Regions from separate parts of the Burkholderia sp. 22PA0099 genome, predicted to be linked through region 2. Evidence: riboswitches for the same ligand, from Rfam matches in the RefSeq annotation. Region 2 holds a riboswitch; each other region holds the start of a gene.
The links. Region 2 has a riboswitch for glycine ahead of gcvT (glycine cleavage system aminomethyltransferase GcvT). Riboswitches for the same ligand answer to the same signal wherever they lie in the genome.
Positions count from the first base shown of each region.

Region 1: linked by a shared signal. The riboswitch ahead of AB4851_RS10185 (ketopantoate reductase family protein) and the one ahead of gcvT (glycine cleavage system aminomethyltransferase GcvT) in region 2 are both predicted to bind glycine.
Region 3: linked by a shared signal. The riboswitch ahead of AB4851_RS23145 (D-amino acid dehydrogenase) and the one ahead of gcvT (glycine cleavage system aminomethyltransferase GcvT) in region 2 are both predicted to bind glycine.

Region 1 covers NZ_CP163164.1:2,273,190-2,279,401, forward strand. The annotation lists gene adh (aldehyde dehydrogenase) at 1-397, opposite strand, end outside; gene AB4851_RS10175 (AraC family ligand binding domain-containing protein) at 779-1,615, shown strand; gene AB4851_RS10180 (threonine aldolase family protein) at 1,694-2,791, shown strand; glycine riboswitch at 2,932-3,021, shown strand; glycine riboswitch at 3,026-3,117, shown strand; gene AB4851_RS10185 (ketopantoate reductase family protein) at 3,153-4,406, shown strand; gene AB4851_RS10190 (pyridoxal phosphate-dependent decarboxylase family protein) at 4,506-5,861, opposite strand; gene AB4851_RS10195 (aldo/keto reductase) at 5,949-6,212, opposite strand, start outside.
Region 2 covers NZ_CP163165.1:129,209-135,420, reverse strand. The annotation lists gene gcvP (aminomethyl-transferring glycine dehydrogenase) at 1-896, opposite strand, end outside; gene gcvH (glycine cleavage system protein GcvH) at 960-1,340, opposite strand; gene gcvT (glycine cleavage system aminomethyltransferase GcvT) at 1,400-2,518, opposite strand; glycine riboswitch at 2,615-2,738, opposite strand; glycine riboswitch at 2,773-2,875, opposite strand; gene AB4851_RS15825 (hypothetical protein) at 3,624-4,031, opposite strand; gene AB4851_RS15820 (oxidoreductase) at 4,206-5,258, opposite strand; gene AB4851_RS15815 (UvrD-helicase domain-containing protein) at 5,531-6,212, shown strand, end outside.
Region 3 covers NZ_CP163165.1:1,696,104-1,702,315, reverse strand. The annotation lists gene AB4851_RS23170 (MFS transporter) at 1-393, shown strand, start outside; gene AB4851_RS23165 (SDR family oxidoreductase) at 451-1,221, opposite strand; gene AB4851_RS23160 (glutathione S-transferase family protein) at 1,454-2,206, opposite strand; gene AB4851_RS23155 (helix-turn-helix transcriptional regulator) at 2,154-3,074, opposite strand; gene AB4851_RS23150 (hypothetical protein) at 3,071-3,295, opposite strand; gene AB4851_RS23145 (D-amino acid dehydrogenase) at 3,349-4,554, opposite strand; glycine riboswitch at 4,711-4,805, opposite strand; gene AB4851_RS23140 (YadA family autotransporter adhesin) at 5,165-6,212, shown strand, end outside.

The sequences.
Region 1 (6,212 bases), on a different replicon from region 2:
GCACACATCCGGCGAAATAACGGAAGTGGTCAATCGCAAGCGGCAAGTCGGCTGCGCGCGTTTCACGGATCGGCTTGCCGTTGTCGATCGTTTCCGCAACCGCGAGACGTTCGAGATTGTCCTGCATCCGGTCGGCGATCCGGTGCAATACCAGTGCGCGTTCGGCGGGTGAGATCGCCGCCCAAGCCGCTTTGGCACCGTGCGCTGCGTCCAACGCCAGTTCGACATCTTCTGCCTGAGAGCGTGGTACGTCGCAAAGCGGCTGGCCGGTAATTGGGGATACATTGGTGAAGTATTCACCGGCAACGGGCGGAACCCATTGTCCACCGATGAAATTGTCATACTTGCGCCGGTATGGGAACGAGGTCGTCAGGTGTTCGAGGTCAGCATGATTCATGGAAGTGTCTCGCTTGGAATGAGAGGGACGCTGGACAGAAACCGTCCGTGCCACGGCCTGCTTAAAGCGGTGCCAGGTCGTAGTCGGGGGCCGTCCGTTACGGTTGCGTGGAGCGGCGCACGCGCATCGAAGCGCGGCCGTCCAGGTATCGTCGCGGCTTCCAAGTGATAGGAGATGGACAAAATTGCGGTTTTGTACAAAAAACGGGGCCGCGTGCCGCCGTTAGGGGCGTGATGAGCCCATGATTCGCAGCATTGACGATTATTTAGATGTAGCTACAATCAATGCGTCCGGTTTGCTCGACAGGGCAAGGCGCGAATGCACCGCGGCACCTGTTCCTGCCGGATGATCCCCGGACACCACCGACTATGGGTCACGACCATGGATACAGCACATCCATCCCGATCGAACCAGGCAAAATTTTGGCGCGAGCCTGGCTTTGCCGACGCCGAACTGATGACAGCCAGCTATCGCACGCATCGGTTCCCGCCGCATGCGCACGACGAGTTTGCGATCGGCGTGATCGAACGCGGTGCACAGGCGTTTCTCGAGGGCCGTGGCCGAAGGCTGATCATGCCGCAGGGCGCGATCTGCGTGATCAATCCGGGGCAGCTTCATGAGGGGCGTCCAGCGGTCGAAGGCGGTTGGGATTACCGCATGGTGTATGTATCGACGTCGGGCCTGCTCGGACTGTTGCGGGACGCGGACGGTGCGCCACAGCGGTCCGTGCATTTTCCCGACGTCGTAATGGACGACCCCGACACGATGCGGTTGTTTCGCGCTGCGCACATTTGCTCCGAATCCGATGACGCCAGCCAGCTTGAAAGAACATCCCGGCTTACCGCCGCGATGGCCCAACTCGTGCTGAGACACGCGTCGGCGACGCATCGGCCATCCGCCGGGGGCGCGATGCCCGGGGCAGTGCGCCGGGCGCGCGACTATATCGATGCCCATTTCGTGGATAACCCGTCGCTCGATGCCATCGCCCAGGTGGCGGGTATGAGCGCTTATCACCTGCTGCGCGAGTTCAAGAAGTCGGTCGGGGTCGCGCCTCATGCGTATCTGGTGCAGCGTCGTGTTGCATTGGCCAAACATCGCGTGCTCCGTGGCGTACCGTTGCGACAGGTCGCCATCGATGTCGGCTACTGCGATCAAGGGCACTTGAGTCGGGAGTTCAGTCGTTTTTTCGGCGTGCCGCCCGGTATCGCCCGGCAGTAAATCAGCAAGTTTGTCCAAATCGCCGGCCGGTGCGTGGCCGAAGCTGTGCTCACCATCCACCTTATCCGGGAGCACAGCATGATCGATTTACGAAGTGACACCTGCAGCCAGCCGACTCAGGCCATGCGTCAGGCCATCGCCAACGCGCCGGTCGGCGACGACGTGTATGGCGACGATCCGACCGTCAAGGCACTTGAGCGAGAAGTCGCGGAATTGCTGGGCAAGGAAGACGCGGTGTACATGGTGACCGGCACGATGACCAATCAGGTCGCGATCCGCACCCATACGGAACCGGGCGACGCGGTTCTCTTCGATCAGAATGCGCACGTCTATATTCTTGAAGGCGGCGCGCCGGCAGCGTTCTCCGGGGTACTCCCGCGCCTGCTGCCCGGTGTGCGCGGCGTCTTCACGCCGGACGACGTAGCGAATGCGCTCGGCGTGTCGCATCGATTTTTCCCCACCACGATTCCTGCCCCGATCAAGCTGCTCTGTGTGGAAAACACCCACAACATCGGTGGCGGCAAGGTGTGGCCGATCGAGCAGCTGCAGGCCGTTTGCGAGCTTGGCCGGCAGCGCGGCCTCGCACTGCACCTGGATGGCGCGAGGCTCTGGCATGCGACAGCCGCCACCGGGATTCCCGAGCGCGAATACGCACGCCATTTCGACTCGGTCAGCGTGTGCTTTTCGAAAGGGCTCGGCGCGCCCGTGGGTTCGGCGCTGGCTGGCTCTCGTGATTTCATCGCGCGCGCGCGTCGTTTCAAGCAGCAGATCGGTGGCGGGTTCCGCCAGGCCGGGATCGTCGCGGCCGGCGCGTTGCACGCACTGCGCCATCACCGTGAGCGGCTTCATGAGGATCACGAACATGCGCGCATGCTGGCCAACGGCATCGCGGGCCAACCCGGCATTTCCCTCGATGTGTCCACGGTCGAAACGAACATCGTGAGGTTCGGCATATCGTCGCTCCCGGCCGGTGAATTCGTCGAGCGGCTTTACGAAAAGGGGCTGCATGTCCTGCCGTCCGGTGCGGACGGCGTTCGCGCGATCCCTTACCTGAACATCACCCGCGATCAGGTGCAGGAGGCGATCGATATTATCTCGGCCGTCGCGCAGGCCAATGCGCATACGGCCGGCGGCAACGTCGCCCGCGACAACGTATCGTCACGCGCCGGATACTGACCCGGCGGTCGAGAGGCACGACTGAACGACTATTTGAATAGGAATACTTGAGATTGGGGGTGGAACCGACACGCGGTAATGGATTTCCCGTTGCCGAATTATGGCGCACGCCGTTCAGGGTAAATTGGCAATCGTTCTATTCGTGCATCACGGGAGAGACCGCTTGAGCGAGCGGCACCGACGGAGCAACCGCCCCGGAAACTCTCAAGCAAAAAGACCGTGATGCAAGAACGCTCTGGAGAGTGGCGCCTCGCCCGCCCACCGAAGGGGAGCCACCGCCGTGGCGCAATCCGGGCGGTGGCGAAACTCTCAGGTAAATGGACAGATGGGGCATCGGCGCCGGCGGCGGTTGTCGTCGGCGATGCTCAATTCGATCTGGACCATCACATGTCACGAATCGCCATCATCGGCGCCGGCATTACCGGCGTCACGATTCGAGCGGCACCGCTATCGCGTCGGTGATCGGCGCCGATTGATTGAACCGCACATGTCGTTGTTGAAGACATCGACGGCTAGGCATGTCTCCGATATCTGGCTGGAATACTACTTTAATAGTAGTATTCCAGCCGCGGCGATGATCGCGCTCGAAGCCGTGCAGCGAGCGCCAAGCCGCATGTCACGCTGTCCGGCATACCGGCTGCGTACAGGACAACGATTCGATGGCGGAGATATGAGCAATCATCATGAAGGGCTTCGGGTTCTGATCCTCGGTGCTGGCGCGCTGGGCGGCTACTATGGCTCGCGTCTGATCCAGGCGGGCGCGAACGTGACGTTTCTCGTGCGCCCGAACCGCGCGGCCGCCTTGGTTCGCGATGGCCTGCGCGTGTCGAGCGCGCTGGGGGATTTCGGTGCGGCGGTCAATGCCGTGACCGCGGATGCGGTGGAGCCGGGCTACGACCTGGTCTTGCTGACCTGCAAGGCTTACGACCTCGACGACGCGCTGGATTCGCTGGCGCCCGCGCTCGCCGGCACGACCGGTGTGCTCGCATTGCTGAACGGCATGGCGGTGTACGACACGCTGGACCGTCGCGTCGGGCGGGAACGGGTGCTGGGCGGCGTGTCCTATATCGCCGCGTCGCTCGCAGAGGACGGCCATGTCGTGCACACCGGCAGTCAGGACAAACTGATTGTCGGTGCGCGCCATCCGCTGCAGCGCGATCTGGTGCGCCGCTTCCACGCGGCGATCGCATCCACGCCGGGTTTGCGCGTGGCGTCGGAGCGGGTCGAAGCCGACCTATGGCAGAAGTGGGTGATGTTGTGCTCGGGCGCCGCCGCGACCTGCCTGATGCGCGGGCGCTTGTGCGATATCTTGCGGACGGCGGATGGCAAGGGCGTGATCGAGGCGCTGCTCGACGAATCGCTTGCCGTGGCCGCGGCGGAGGGGTTCGGCCTCGGCGAGCAGGCGGTGAGCGGCGTTCGCGGTTTCCTGCTCGACCCGGATTCGACCTGGGCCGCGTCGATGATGCGCGACATCGCGCGGCGCGCGCCGCGCATCGAGTCCGACGCGATCGTGGGCGACATGATCGCCCGCGCGGCGCGCCATCGGATCGAGACACCGTATTTGCGAACCGCCTTTGCACATCTGCAAACTTATGCGCTTCAGGGTACGAACTGAGGCGTGCGGTCATTCGGGCGTGTCGCGGTCGGCATTGTCGCCTCGTCGATACGCCCGGTGATTGAGCAGGGGCGGTAGCGCCGCATGACTTGCCGGTGATCAGGCCGTGTCGCGTGCGCTCCGAAGCAGCGCGATGGTCCTGTCGATATCCGCATCTTCGGTGCGCCACGACGATACGCTGAGGCGGAATGCAGGGCGCCCGTCCCACACCGCCGGCCCGAACCAGGCTTCACCCGAGCTTTCAACGGCCTGCCGGATCGCAGCAGTCTGCGCATCGTTTTCTCCCCGAACCAATACCTGGTTGAGGACAACGCGATTCAGCACGTCGAAACCGGCATCGCGCAACCCGTGCGCCAATCTGGTCGCCTGGGCGCAATGACGTTCCACCATCGCGGCCACGCCTTGCTGGCCGAGCGTGCGCAGCGCGGCCCAAATCGTGATGCCGCGAGGGCGTCGGGAGAATTCGAGCGTGAGGTTCTTCTGGGCCAGGCGCGAGCCGGTGGCGTAGACGGCATCGCTGCTCAAGGTTTCCGCCAATGCGTCGGGATCGCGGCAGATCGCCATCGCGCAGTCGTAGGGCGTATTCAGCCACTTGTGCCCGTCCGTGGTCCAGCTGTCCGCGAGTTCCACACCGTCCGTATGGTGCCGCAACGCCTGCGATGCCCGCGCCCACAAGCCGAACGCGCCATCCACGTGTACCCATGCGCCTTGCGCCTTTGCCTTCGGAATGAGCGCTGCGAACGGATCGAATTCGCCGGTGTTGACCTCGCCGGCCTGCAGGCAAAGGATGGTGTTGGCGTCGAGTTCGGGCAGGCGCTCGGGATCGACGCGGCCGTGCGCGTCAGTGGCCGCCGGAATGACCTGCTCCGTGCCGAAGCCGAGCACCCGCAACGCCTTGAGCACCACCACGTGAATCCGCGCCGATACCACCACGCGGATTTGCGGCGCACCGTACAGCCCCTTCGTGTCGAGATCCCATCCGGCCCGCTTGAGCAAGGCGCGCCGCGCGGCCGCCAGGCAACTCAGCCCGCATGCCGTGGCCGACGTGCCGAAGCCGACGGCGCTGCCTCGCGGCAGATCGAGCGCCTCGAGCAGCCAGTTGCCGGCCACTGCCTCGATGCGCGCACTGACGGGCGATGCCATGGCCAGCGGCGCGCCCTGATCCCACGCCATCATCAGCCGCTCGGCCGCGGCCGCGCCCGGCAACGACGCTCCCACGACGAAACCGAAATAGCGCGGCCCGTTCGAGGCCACCGTGGCGGGCGAGCCGATGTCGTCGAGCAGCGCCAGCGTATCGTGCGCGGAGCGTCCCTGTTCGGGGAGCGGTTCGTCGAACGCGGCCAAGGCCGCGAGCGCCTCCGGCGTGGGAAAGACACGCCGGGTTTCGACCGACTCGAGATAGTGAGCCGCGCGCTGATCGGCGTCGGCGAGCAGGGCAATTTCGCCGGCTTTCATGTCGGCGATGCTGCCCGGGGCCGGAAGGTGAGTGTTCATATTGTTCAGGAAAACGAAGCAGGATGGGAGGGCGCCGAACGCGCTGCGTCAGGCAACCGGGAGGAGCGGCAGCGCGGTATCGGTGTTCGAGTCGGATACCGCGGCGACCGTGGCGGCCTTGACCGCGGGGGCGCTGACCGCATCGAGTCGGGCGAGCTGCTCGGCGCTCAATGTCAGATTCGCCGCACCGAGGTTGCTGACGAGCTGCGGCAGCGAACGCGGCCCGATCAGCGGCAGCCCGCCGTGCGCGGCGACCCAGGCGATGGCGACCTGGTCCGGCGTGGCCTGCAGTTCGCGAGCCATGTCGAGCAC
Region 2 (6,212 bases):
TACGCGGCGTGCGGGCCGCCGAAGCCGACCGGCACGCCGAAGCGCTGGGTGTTGCCGATCGCGACATCCGCGCCCCATTCGCCCGGCGGCGTCAGCACCGTCAGCGCGAGCAGGTCGGCCGCCACCACCACGTGGCCGCCGGCCGCGTGCACGGCTTCGGTCAGCGCGCGGTAGTCGCGCACGTCGCCGTCCACGCCCGGGTATTGCAGCAGCACGCCGAACGCGTTGGCCTCGGCGGCTTGCGCGGCCGGGCCGGTGACGATTTCGATGCCGACCGGCACGGCGCGCGTGCGAATCACTTCGAGCGTTTGCGGCAGCACGTCGTCGGCCACGAAGAAGCGGTTCGACTTCGGCTTGCCGTTGCGTTGCAGCAGCGTCATCGCCTCGGCGGCGGCGGTGGCCTCGTCGAGCAGCGAGGCGTTCGAGATGGCGAGGCCGGTGAGGTCGGTCACCATTTGCTGGAAGTTCAGCAGCGCTTCGAGGCGGCCTTGCGAGATTTCGGGCTGGTACGGCGTGTAGGCCGTGTACCAGGCCGGATTTTCGAGCACGTTACGCAGGATCACGGCCGGCGTATGCGCGTTGTAATAGCCCTGGCCGATGAAGGTCCGGAACACCTGGTTCTGATTCGCCAGCTCGCGCAGCGCGGCGAGCGCTTCCGCTTCGCTTTTCGGCTGCGTGAACGGGCCGAGCGGCAGCGTTTCGTCGCGGCGGATCGCGGCGGGAATCACCGCATCCATCAGCGCCGCGCGCGACGCGAAGCCGAGCGTGTCGAGCATCGCCTGCTGGCTGGCGGCGTCGGGGCCGATATGGCGTTCGGCGAACGCGTCGTGCGTTTCGAGCGCGGCGAGCGAGAGGGGCGTGCGGTTCATCAGGTGATCCGGATGGTCGAGCTTCATGGCATGTCCTGCGGGGTGGCGGCGCGCACCGGAGCCGGGCGCGCCGCGCGGGTCGTAAAACGCTTAGTCGATCAGCTTGGTGTACGCGGCTGCGTCGATCAGCTTGTCGGTGCTGGCGCCGGGGGCGAGCTTGATCTTGAAGAGCCAGGCTTCGTAGGCGTCTTCGTTGACCGATTCCGGCGTGTCGATCGCGTCGGCGTTGACGGCGAGGATCTCGCCCGATACCGGCGAGTAGATGTCGGAAGCGGCCTTGACCGATTCGACGACGCCGACTGCTTCGCCTTCCTTGAACTGCTTGCCGACTTCCGGGAGTTCGAGGAAGACGATGTCGCCGAGCGTGCTCTGCGCGTGATCGGTGATGCCGACCGTCAGCGTGCCGTCAGCTTCGGTGCGGATCCATTCGTGTTCGTCGGTGTATTTCAGATCGGCCGGGACGTTGCTCATCGGATGCTCCTGATTGGGTTTTGTGCGTTGAAGTTCGCCGTGCGCGCGGGAGGGGGCCGTCAGACGGCCAGCACCTTGCCGTTGCGCACGAACGGGAGTTTTACCACGCGCGCGGGAAGGTTTTTGTCCCGGATTTGCACCTGCACCGCATCGCCCGCCGATACGCCGGCCGGCACGCGCGCGAACGCGATCGATTCCTGCATGGTGGGCGAGAAGGTGCCGCTCGTGATCTCGCCTTCGCCGTGCGCGGTGACGACCTTCTGGTGGGCGCGCAGCACGCCGCCGGCCTTGCCGTTTTCCTTCAGCAGGATCAGGCCGACGAAGGCGGCGCGCTGGCCGTTGGCTTCGAGCGCGGCGCGGCCGACGAAATCGCGCGGGGCGGCGAGGTCGACCGTCCAGGCCAGGCCCGCGTCGAGCGGCGAGACGGTGTCGTCCATGTCCTGGCCGTAGAGGTTCATGCCGGCTTCGAGGCGCAGCGTGTCGCGCGCGCCGAGCCCGGCCGGGCGCACGCCCTGGGCGACCAGCGCATTCCACAGCGCTTCGACGTGGCTGGCCGGCACGATGATCTCGAAGCCGTCCTCGCCCGTGTAGCCGGTGCGGGCAACGGTGAGGTCGCCGAACGGCGTGCCGGCGACCTGCGCGGCGTTGAACGGCTTCAGTTCGCTGGTGGCGGCGCGGGCGGCGGGAATCGTGTCCCAGGCCTTGGCGCGCGCGTTCGGGCCTTGCACGGCGACGATCGCCAGCTCGCGGCGCGGCGTGATCTCGAGGCCGAAGCCGCCGTCGGCGTTCAGGCGCGCGAACCAGGCGAGATCTTTCTCGGCGGTGCCGGCGTTGACCACCACGCGGAAGAAGTTTTCGGTGAAGTAATAGACGATCAGGTCGTCGATCACGCCGCCTTCCGGGTTCAGCAGGCACGAATAGAGCGCCTTGCCCGGGGTTTGCAGCTTGCCGACGTGGTTGGCGATGGCGTGCTCGAAGAACGCGCGCACGCGCTCGCCGCGGAAATCGACGACGCACATGTGCGACACGTCGAACATGCCCGCATCGGTGCGCACGGCACGGTGCTCGTCGAGCTGGGAGCCGTAGTTCACGGGCATGTCCCAGCCGCCGAAATCGACCATGCGGGCATTGAGCGCCGTATGCGCGGCGTGAAGCGGGGTGTGTTTGAGTGCGGTCATCGGGGCCTCGGGGTTCCGTCCGCGCGGGTGCGCGAGCGTGACAACGATCTGGCAATTCGCGGGATGCACGGGCGACACGACGCCAGTGAATCCTTGCCAAGCCCCTCTGTCCTTGGTACCTGAGAGATTGCGCGGCCGTGACCGGCCTGCGCGCGCCCCTTCGGTGGGCAGCTTGCCGGTGCGTTCGCACGGGCTACTGCCGCTCTCCAGAGTTCGAAACGCGCGACGCGCCGCATTGGCGGCGCGCACGGTGTTTCGACGCGGTCGGTCCTTTTGCCTGAGAGTTTGCGGGTGTGCCCCTTCGGCGGCGCGGCGAGCCGATGTACCGGCTGCTGCGCGCTCTCCCGACGCGTGCCGGCGAATGTACGCGAGGCCCAACGGCTTGTCAATTTGCGCAAATTCATGTCGCCTGGCGGCAGGCGGATGTCGCACGCCTGCGTGGCGAGGCTGGGGATAAGCCGGTGGACAAGGTGTGGAACGGCAGGGGGTAACCGGCTGTTCGGCTGTGGAAAATCGTGTGGATGACTACGTGGGCAAGCGCGGGATTTGCTGGGGATAAGCGGTGGGCAGGCGGTGGATAACGGGTGGGTAAGCAGGGGCGAAGTGTGGGATAAGGCGGTGGATAACCGGGTGGAAAAGCGCTGAAAAAGCTGTGGAAAGGGGGCCGGAAAACCGTGGGATAAGCGGTGGGCAACTGCCCGTTCGCGGTGGACAAGCCTTGGGATAACCGGTGGGCGAGCGGTGAACAAGTCGCGCGGAGCGGGCTCCGGGAGCGCCGCGCGAGGCCGCGCCATGGCGGCTTGCGGGATGAAACGGAGAGGGAGAAAGCCGGGCGCGGAGCCGACGGCGCGCCGCGCGGTGCCGCGCCATGGCGGCTTGCGAGATGAACGGAGAGGGAGAAAGCCGGGCGCGGAGCCGACGGCGCGCCGCGCGAGGCCGCGCCATGGCGGCTTGCGAGATGAACGGAGAGGGAAAAGCCGGGCGCGGAGCCGACGGCGCGCCACGCGATGCCGCGTCACGGCGGCTTGCGAGATGAAACGAAGACGGAGAAAGAACGGCGCGGAGCCGGCGGCGCACGTCGCGCTCACCCGCCCACACCCACCGCTTACACGCCGATCGCGCGCGCGGCCGTATCGAGTTCCTGGTTCAGCACGCGCTGTTCGTCGGCGGTCAGGCCGCCGCCGTGCTGGGCGCTCATGTCGTTCGCTTCCTGGCGGATCACGTCGAGCCGGCGATGCAGCGCGCGGCCTTGCGGGGGCGGATAGGCGCCACCCGTCACGCGCGAATCGATGCGCCCGCCGAGGCTGTCGATCCGGGCCAGGATGTCGTTCATGCGCTCGACGCCCACCGGCGGCGGCGCCGGTTGCGGCGGGGGCGGCAGCGTCGGCTGGACGGGGGCCGGTTGAACGGGGCGCGGACGCGGCGTCCATCGCTTCGGCGGCGGCGTGACCACGCACGCGGCCAGCGAGGCGACGAGGGCGGCGCCGAGGGCCGTACGGATCAACCGTTGCATGAATCGTTCTCCTTGTGGCGGATCGGTGAGGCGCGAATGCGGGTGCGGCGTGCCGAAAACGAAGCCGGCCCTCTCGGGGCCGGCCGTTTTAAGCACGATTGAGACTATTCCTAAGTCAGTTCGGGTTCCCGAGACTTTTGTAACGGTTTGTACCGGCGAGCGCGTACGCCGGTGTCAAAACGTTTCGCGCACGAACGGCAGGCGGCGGCCTTCGCGCTCGCTGCGATCGGCCAGCTCGATGATCGCCATCACGTCGACGGCATCCTGGGCCGTCACCGGGAACGGCGCGCGATCGTGGATCGAGGCAGCCAGCGCGCGGTAGAACTCGGCGTACTGACCGTCGAGCGTGGGCACCGGGCGTTCCGTCTCGACGTCGCCGTCGAGCAGATGCAGCACGCCGGGGTGGTTGCCGCCGCCGAATTCGACGTCGTCGGGCGTCAGGCCCGCCTTGAGTTGATCTTCCTGCGTGTCCAGCCCGAACTTCTGATAGCCGCCGCGCGTGCCGAGCACGGTGAAGCGCGCCGGCTCGATCGCCGCGAGCGCGCTCGCGTGCAGCGCCACTTCCTTGTCCGGATAGCCGAGCACCAGGTGGATCAGGTCGGCGGCCTCCGAGCCGTCGCGGCGCGCGCGCACCGTCGCGCTGACCGTGTCCGGCGCGCCGAACAGCGCCAGCGCCTGGTCGATCAGGTGCGGGCCGAGATCGAACAGCAGGCCGCCGCCGCGCGTCGCGTCCTCGCGCCAGCGCTGGCGGATCTGCGGGCGGAAGCGGTCGAAGTGCGATTCGAACCAGGTGATGCGGCCCAGTTCGCCGCTCGCGACGAGCTGGCGAACGGTGAGGAAATCGCCGTCCCAGCGGCGGTTGTGGAACGGCGCGAACACCAGCCCGCGGTCCGCCGCGAGCCGCGCCAGCGTGCGCGCCTCGGCCGAACTCAGCGTGACCGGCTTGTCGACCACCACGTGCTTGCCCGCTTCCAGCGTGCGGCGGGCCAGATCGAAGTGGGTGTCGTTCGGCGTGGCGATCACCACGCATTCGACGTCGGCGTGCGCGAGCAGCGCCTCGAAATCGGCCACCACGGCCGCCTGCGGATAGGCGGCGCGCGCCTTCTCGGGCTGCCCGGTGGCGATCGCCGCGACCGTGGTGCGGCCGCTGTGCGCGATCACGGGCGCGTGGAACGTCGCGCCGGCGAAACCGAAACCCATCAGACCTACTTTCAGCAAAGAAGCCATAAGCGAATCCTGTCAGCGAGCGAGATCAAACGAGCGGCTATTGTGGCACGGCGAAGCGGGGCGCGAACACGCCGGCACGCCGGGTGGGCGGTAGCCCGATTCGTTGTCCGGCCCCATTTTGGCGTCACGATCGGCACGCAGGCGGCGTGTTAACATGCGGCCTCCCGCGTCCGTCGTATTCCGATCCGCGCAGCCTCCGGCGGCGCGCACCGCGCCCTGTTCGAAGGCGCGGCGGCGGCGCCGCCATCCGCATCTCCAGTCCGTCAGCCACCATGTCCGCAGGTCTCAATGCCGCTCAAAACGAAGCGGTGCGCTATCTCGACGGCCCCTGTCTCGTGCTCGCCGGCGCCGGCAGCGGCAAGACGCGGGTGATCACCCAGAAGATCGCCCATCTGATCGAGAACAAGGGGTTCGAGCCGCGCCATATCGCGGCCGTCACGTTCACCAACAAGGCCGCCGCCGAAATGCGCGAGCGCGTCGGCAAGCTGCTCGAAGGCAAGACGCTGACCACGCCCGGCAAGGAAGGCCGCAAGGTGCCCGTGAATCAACTCACGGTGTGCACGTTCCACTCGCTCGGCGTGCAGATCCTGCGCCAGGAGGCCGAGCACGTGGGCCTCAAGCCGCAGTTCTCGATCATGGATTCGGACGACTGCTTCGGCATGGTGCAGGAGCAGCTCGGCACCACCGACAAGGGCCTGATCCGCAAGATCCAGAACATCATCTCGTTGTGGAAGAACGGCCTCGTCACGCCCGAGCAGGCGCTCGCGATCGCCGCCAACGAGGACGAGCAGCAGGCCGCGCTGGTGTTCCGCAATTACGTGGCCACGCTGCACGCGTATCAGGCGGTCGATTTCGACGATCTGATCCGCTTGCCGGCCGAGCTGTTCGAGCGCAACGAGCAGGTGCGCGACCGCTGGCAGAACAAGCTGCGCTACCTGCTGATCGACGAATACC
Region 3 (6,212 bases), 1.6 Mb from region 2:
CCCGGCGAGTGGGTGCTGGCCGCCACGCTGGCGGTGTCGGTGGCGTCGCCGCTGACGATGCTGTCGCTGTCCGCCGGCCACCGGCTCGACGTGACCGTGCTGACGCTGCTGCTGTCGCTGAACACCACCTGCCTCGGCATCCTCACGCCGATCGCGCAGCAAGGCGCGATGGAGCGCGCCGCGCAGTTCGCCGGCACGGCCTCCGCGCTGATGAACGCCTTGATGACGGGGATGGGTGCCTGCGCCAGCTATATCGAGGGCGTGCTGCTGACGCGCTTTCCGGAATCGCCCGCGCTTGTCATGAGCACGCAGATGGCGCTGTGCTGCATCGGCGGCGCGGCGATTTTCCTGGTGGGAATCCTGCCGGCGGCGCAGCGGCGGCGCACCGCCTGAGCGCGCCCGGCGCGGGCCACGCGCTCAGGCCGGCCCGCGCGCGGGGCCGGCGGTACCTCAGCGGTACTTCGCGCCGCCGTCGGCGTCGATCACCACGCCGCTCAGGTAGGACGCACGATCCGATGCGAGGAAGCTGACCAGATCGGCCATCTCCTCGGGCTCCGACGGCCGGCCGAACGGCAGCCCGTCGAGCAGTTCGCGCCAGCGCGAGGCGTCGCCGAGCTGCGTTTCGGCGCGGCTGCGATAGAGCTTTTCGAGCCGCTGCGTCGCGCACGGCCCCGGGTTGATGCCGACCATGCGCACGCCGCGTCGCGTCGCATGCGCGCCCACCGCTTGGGTGAACGCCACCAGCGCGGCGTTCGCCGTCGAGCCGAGAATGTAGTCGTAGCGCGGCGTCACGCCGGCCGCGCCGATCACGTTGACGATCACGCCGCTGCCGCGCTCCATCATCGCCGGCAGCACCAGCCGCGCGAAATCCATATAGCCGAACAGCTTCAGTTCCCAACTGGCCCGCCACGCGGCCTCGTCGATCGCCTCCAGGCCGCCGCCCGGAATCGCGCCGGCGTTGTTGACCAGGATGTCGATCGTGCCCGCTTCCGCCAGCAGCTCGCGACGCGCAACCGGGTCGGACAGATCGACCGCGCTCGCGCGCACCGTCACCTCGCCGGCCGCCTCGACTTCGCGCCGGGCCAGTTCGAGCAGGTCGGGGTTCGACGACACCAGATGCACCGCACACCCTTCCCTGGCGAGCGCGATCGCGCTGGCCAGGCCGATGCCTTTCGATGCGCCGGTGATCAGCGCGGTGCGTCCTTTGATACCGAGATCCATGGGGTGTCTCCAATGCGTGCCGTCGGGATGGGGGAGAAGCGAGGGCTGACCGGGGCGCCGGGCGCCTCGTGTGCCGTCTCGACGGGGATCGTAGCAGGGGGCCGGGAAGTCGGTCGGCGGCGCAACAATGGCCGCGATTCGAGCAGGGGTATCGGGTGGACGAGGCGCGCGATGCGTTGCTGCGGTGGCCCTGCTCGATGCGATATCGGATGCGCCGCTACGTTGCGCGCGCTCAGGTCAGCAACGGCGTCAGGTCCGGATCGCCCTTCTCCATCGCCCGACGATACGCGGGCCGCGCGCCGATACGCTGGAGGTAAGCCAGTATGCCGGGGTAAGGCGCGAGATCGACCGGATGAAACAGGCGCATCGTCGTCAGTGAAAACACGTTCATGATGTCCGCCGCCGTGAACGTGTCGCCGGCGAGATAGGCGCTGTGCGCCAGCCGGTCGTCGATCAGGCGCAGCACCTTGTCGAGCCGCCCCCGGGTCGACGTCAACACCGGATGATCGGCCGGCAATCCGCAGCGCTCCACGGTCATCGATCGAAGCATGACCGGCTGCAGGTTGCCGTTGGCAAAATGAAACCAGTAGAGATAGGACGCGAACGCCGGATGCGACGAATCGAACTGCAGCCGCCCATGCCCGTATCGCGCGAGGATGAATTCGACGATCGCGGCCGATTCGGCCAGGCACGCGCCGTCGACCTCGACCAGCGGCGCGGCGCCGAGAGGATGCAGCGCTTTCAATTCAGGCGGCGACAGGCGTGTGACGGCATCCCGTTGATACTTCTCCAGTTCGAAGGGAAGGTCCAGCTCCTCGCAGAGCCAGATGATCCGTTCGGATTGCGAATGACCCAGATGATGAATTTTCAGCATGGCATGTGTTCCTCGGTATGAAATGTAGCGAGCGAGACGGCGATGAGCGATGCGGTGGCTAGACACCGTCCGGCGCGCCGAGATGGCGGGCGAACGACGCCGAGCGCCCACGGCGTTGTCCGCGAACGTCGGTGGGCAGATAGCCGAACCGCTCACGGAAGCGAGCCGAGAAGCGGGATGCGGAGGCATAACCGGTGGCCAGGGCGATCTCCAGTACAGGCACATCGGTGTTCTGAAGCAACGCCAGCGCATGCGACATGCGGACATCCTGCTGAAGCCGGCGAAACGATGTGTCCTCCGCCGCCAGCTTTCTTCGCAGTGTCGGCACGCTGGTTGCGATTTCGTCGGCGACGCGTTCCATCGACCACGCCGTCGACAGATCCGCGGCAAGCAGCGTGCGAACCTGCTCGCCGAACGACGCCGGCGCCGACGCCAGGGACGAAAAATGAAAACCGCGTTCGGCGAGCCACAGCAGCACTTCCCGCAAACGGCTCGCCGCGATCGCCGGCGGCAGGCCTTCGGCCGGTTGCAAGCCATTGAAGGCGCGATAGAACGATGCGCGAAACGCGTCGCCCAAGCCGGCATGCACGGCCACGCGCGGGCTCGGCCGGCGCCTGACCGGCTCGGGCATCGCGAGCAGCGCCGCACTCCAGTTGATCCAGAGCGCACGGTAGAGGCCGCTTCGGCCGGGCGTGTTGGAGATGTCGACGCGTTCACCGGCCTGCAGCGTGAACGCCGCCCCGGGGTTCGCGACGCCCTCGCCGCCACGCCAGCGAATCCGCTTGGTGCCCTCCTCGACGAGAATCAGCGTTGCCTGACCGACCACGATCCGACGCGAGGTCAGATCGGAGCGTTGCACGATATGCCCCGCCGCGCCCACCTCGGGCCTGGACAGTACGCTGCGTGAACCCGCTCCGAACCGGATTGCCTCGGCGAGGCGGTCGGCGGCCTCGCTCTCTGCCGACAGGTCGGCATTCATGGGACATCCGACAGCGAGCGCGTCGGCCACGGCACGGGCGATTCGAGCGTGGCAACGATCGGCTGCGGGCAGCGTGATGCGCGAGCGCAACGCGGCGCGGTGTCGAACGGTGAAGCGATCATGGCGGGTATCGTTGATGTCCAGGGAACGTGAGCCATTCTGTCATCAAATATCGGCATGATCGCGACGGTTTCGCTCAATCTCTGTGCGAATTCGCTCATCTCGTCGCAGCGAGGTTCGGACCGCATCCGGGCAGTCGGTCAATGCCGCGAATTCAACCCTCGCCGATCACCGACGTCACGGCTTCCGCCGTTGCCGCCGACAAGGTCCAGCCGAGATGCCCATGCCCGGTGTTGTAGAAGACGCCCGGGCGCTTGCCACGCCCCACTCGCGGCAGCATGCTCGGCAACATCGGCCGCAAGCCCGCCCACGGCACCACGCGAGACGTCGAGACGGCGGGAAAGTAGCGGCGCACCCAATCGACCAAAGGCTCGATCCGATCCGCGCGAATGTCCCGGTTCGCGCCATTGAATTCCGCCGTGCCGGCAACCCGGAAACGATCCGCGCCCAGACGGCTGGTCACGATCTTCGCGCGATCGTCGAGCAGGCTGACCCAGGGCGCGCCGTCGCGGCTCGGTGCATCGTCCAGTTGCACGGTGATCGAATACCCTTTGACCGGATAGACGTTCACGTGGTCGCCCACCATCGCGGCGAACTGCTTACTGCCGACCCCGGCGCAGATGACGACACGATCGAAAACCTCCTGTTGCCGCCCGGAGGCGATCGAGATCCGGCCGCCCTCGATCGACTCGATGCCGCCGACCGCCGTGTCGTAATGAAATTGCACGCCGCGACGCTCGCAGGCCGACGACAGCCCCCGGGTAAATTTGTGAATGTCGCCGGTTGAATCGGACTCCGTAAAGAATCCGCCGTGGAAACTGCCCTGAAGCGCCGGCTCGATCGCGCGCATCTCCTCCGGCGTCACCGCTCGACGGTCCAGCCCGCCTGCACGCAGCAAGGTGTTCACGCGCGTGGCCGCGTCGTGCTCCTTGCGCGTTGCATAGAAGTGCAAAATACCGCGCCGCTCGTGATCGAACTCGATGCCCTCGCGCTCCGCAATCTCGAACAGATGGGCACGGGCGGCGATCGCCAGCCGCACGGTCTCGATCGTGTTCGCTTCGTAGCGCGGGATCTTCCCGAGGAATTCGGCGATCCAGCCGTACTTGTGCGCACTGGGGCGCGGGTTCAGGAGCAGCGGCGCGTCGCGCGTGAACATCCACCGCAACCCCTTCAGTACCGTGGCCCGGCTGTTCCAGACTTCCGCATTGCTGGCCGAGAGCTGGCCGCCGTTGGCGAAGGAGGTTTCCATCGCGGCATAGCGGTGCCGTTCGAAGACGGTGACGCTGTGGCCGCGTTGCGAGAGCGCATAGGCGGTCGTGACGCCGGTAATGCCGGCGCCAATGATGGCGATTCGTGACATGTGATGGTCCAGACAGTGTTGAGCATTGCCGGCGATCCGTGCCGCCGGCGCATTTGCCCCATCTGTCCGTTTACCTGAGAGTTTCGCCACATCCCGCATGACATCGCGGCGCGGCTCCCCTTCGGTGGGCGCGCAAGGCGCCGCTCTCCAGAGTGTTCCCGCATCACGGTCCTTTTGCCTGAGAGTTTCCGGGGCGGTTGCTCCGTCGGCGCCGCTTGACTTGAGCAAGCGGTCTCTCCCGTGATGCACGTGTAGAACGACCGCAAACTTACCATACGCAATGCGGAACGGCCAACGAAAACGCGATATCCCTTACCGCGCGCTCGTCCTCGACACCGATCTGCCGATACACGGCGTCGAAGCCTCCACGGCGACCCCGCGACGCGTGCCCCGGTATGGATTTTCGCGCCCCCGCCAGGGCATCGACCGCCTCTTTCGCCCGCCATTCAGCCGGTACGGAATTGACTCGACCACCGGTGCCCGCATCGCCGTCGCGCCGGCGTTTTCCGGTTTTAGTACTAGTCCTATGCGGTTCGAAACCGGTCAGATATCACCGATGGTCAGCACTTTGTAAAGTGAACTCATCGGTTAAAACCTACTGGAGCGAACCATGAAAACCTCACTGATCCAACGCGCAGTCACCACCACCTTCCTCGTCGGCGCCATGTTTGGCGGCGTGAACGCAGCCCATGCCGCTTCGACCAGCGACTACTTCGTGGCGAAGGGCTCGGCCACCGTCGACGATTCCGCCACGGCCAAGGGCGCGAACGCAGTGGCAGCCGGCGCGTCGGCCGCCGCGAATGGCGCCGACTCGACCGCCCTCGGCCACGGCGCCATCGCCGCATCGGCAGGCGCCAGCGCGATCGGCGCGGGTGCCAGCGCCTCGGGCGCCGGGGCTGTCGCACTGGGCAACAACGCGGTAGCGGCATCGGGCAGCGCCGGCAACATCGCCATCGGCCAGGGCTCGCTGTCGAACGGTGGCGGCGGAGCGATCGCGCTGGGCCTCAATGCCAACAGCGGCAGCTACGATTCGGTGGCGGTCGGCACCAATGCGAAGACGCTCGGACATAGCTCGGTATCGATTGGGGAAGACGCCCTGAGCGCCTCGTCCGATTCGGTGACGCTCGGTCACGCGGCCAGCACCGCCGGCAGCAGCTCGGTCGCCATTGGCGTGAAGGCAGCGGCCAACAGCTATAACTCCGTCGCGATCGGCAACGGCGCGCAGACCAACAGCTACAACTCGGTCGCACTCGGCAACAGCGCGCTGACCACCGGTTCGAGCTCGGTCGCCATTGGCGTGAAAGCAGCGGCCAACAGCTACGACTCCGTTGCGCTCGGGGCGGCCGCCACCGCGAATTCGTCGCTGGCGGCGGCGATCGGCTACGGCGCAGCCGCGAATTCGCAAGCCGCCGTGGCCGTCGGCTACAAGGCGACCGCCAACAAGGTCGCGGACATCGCGATCGGCGATCAGGCGCTGGCCGACTCCACCGGTCTGGGCAATCCCGCGTCGGCACTCGGTTATCAAGCGCACGCAATCGGCTCGGGCACCGCGATCGGTGCACTCGCAAACGCCGCCACGGTCCAATCGACCGCGTTGGGCGCGAACAGCACGGTATCGGAACTCAACGGCACCGCGATCGGCTTCGGCGCGCAAGTGC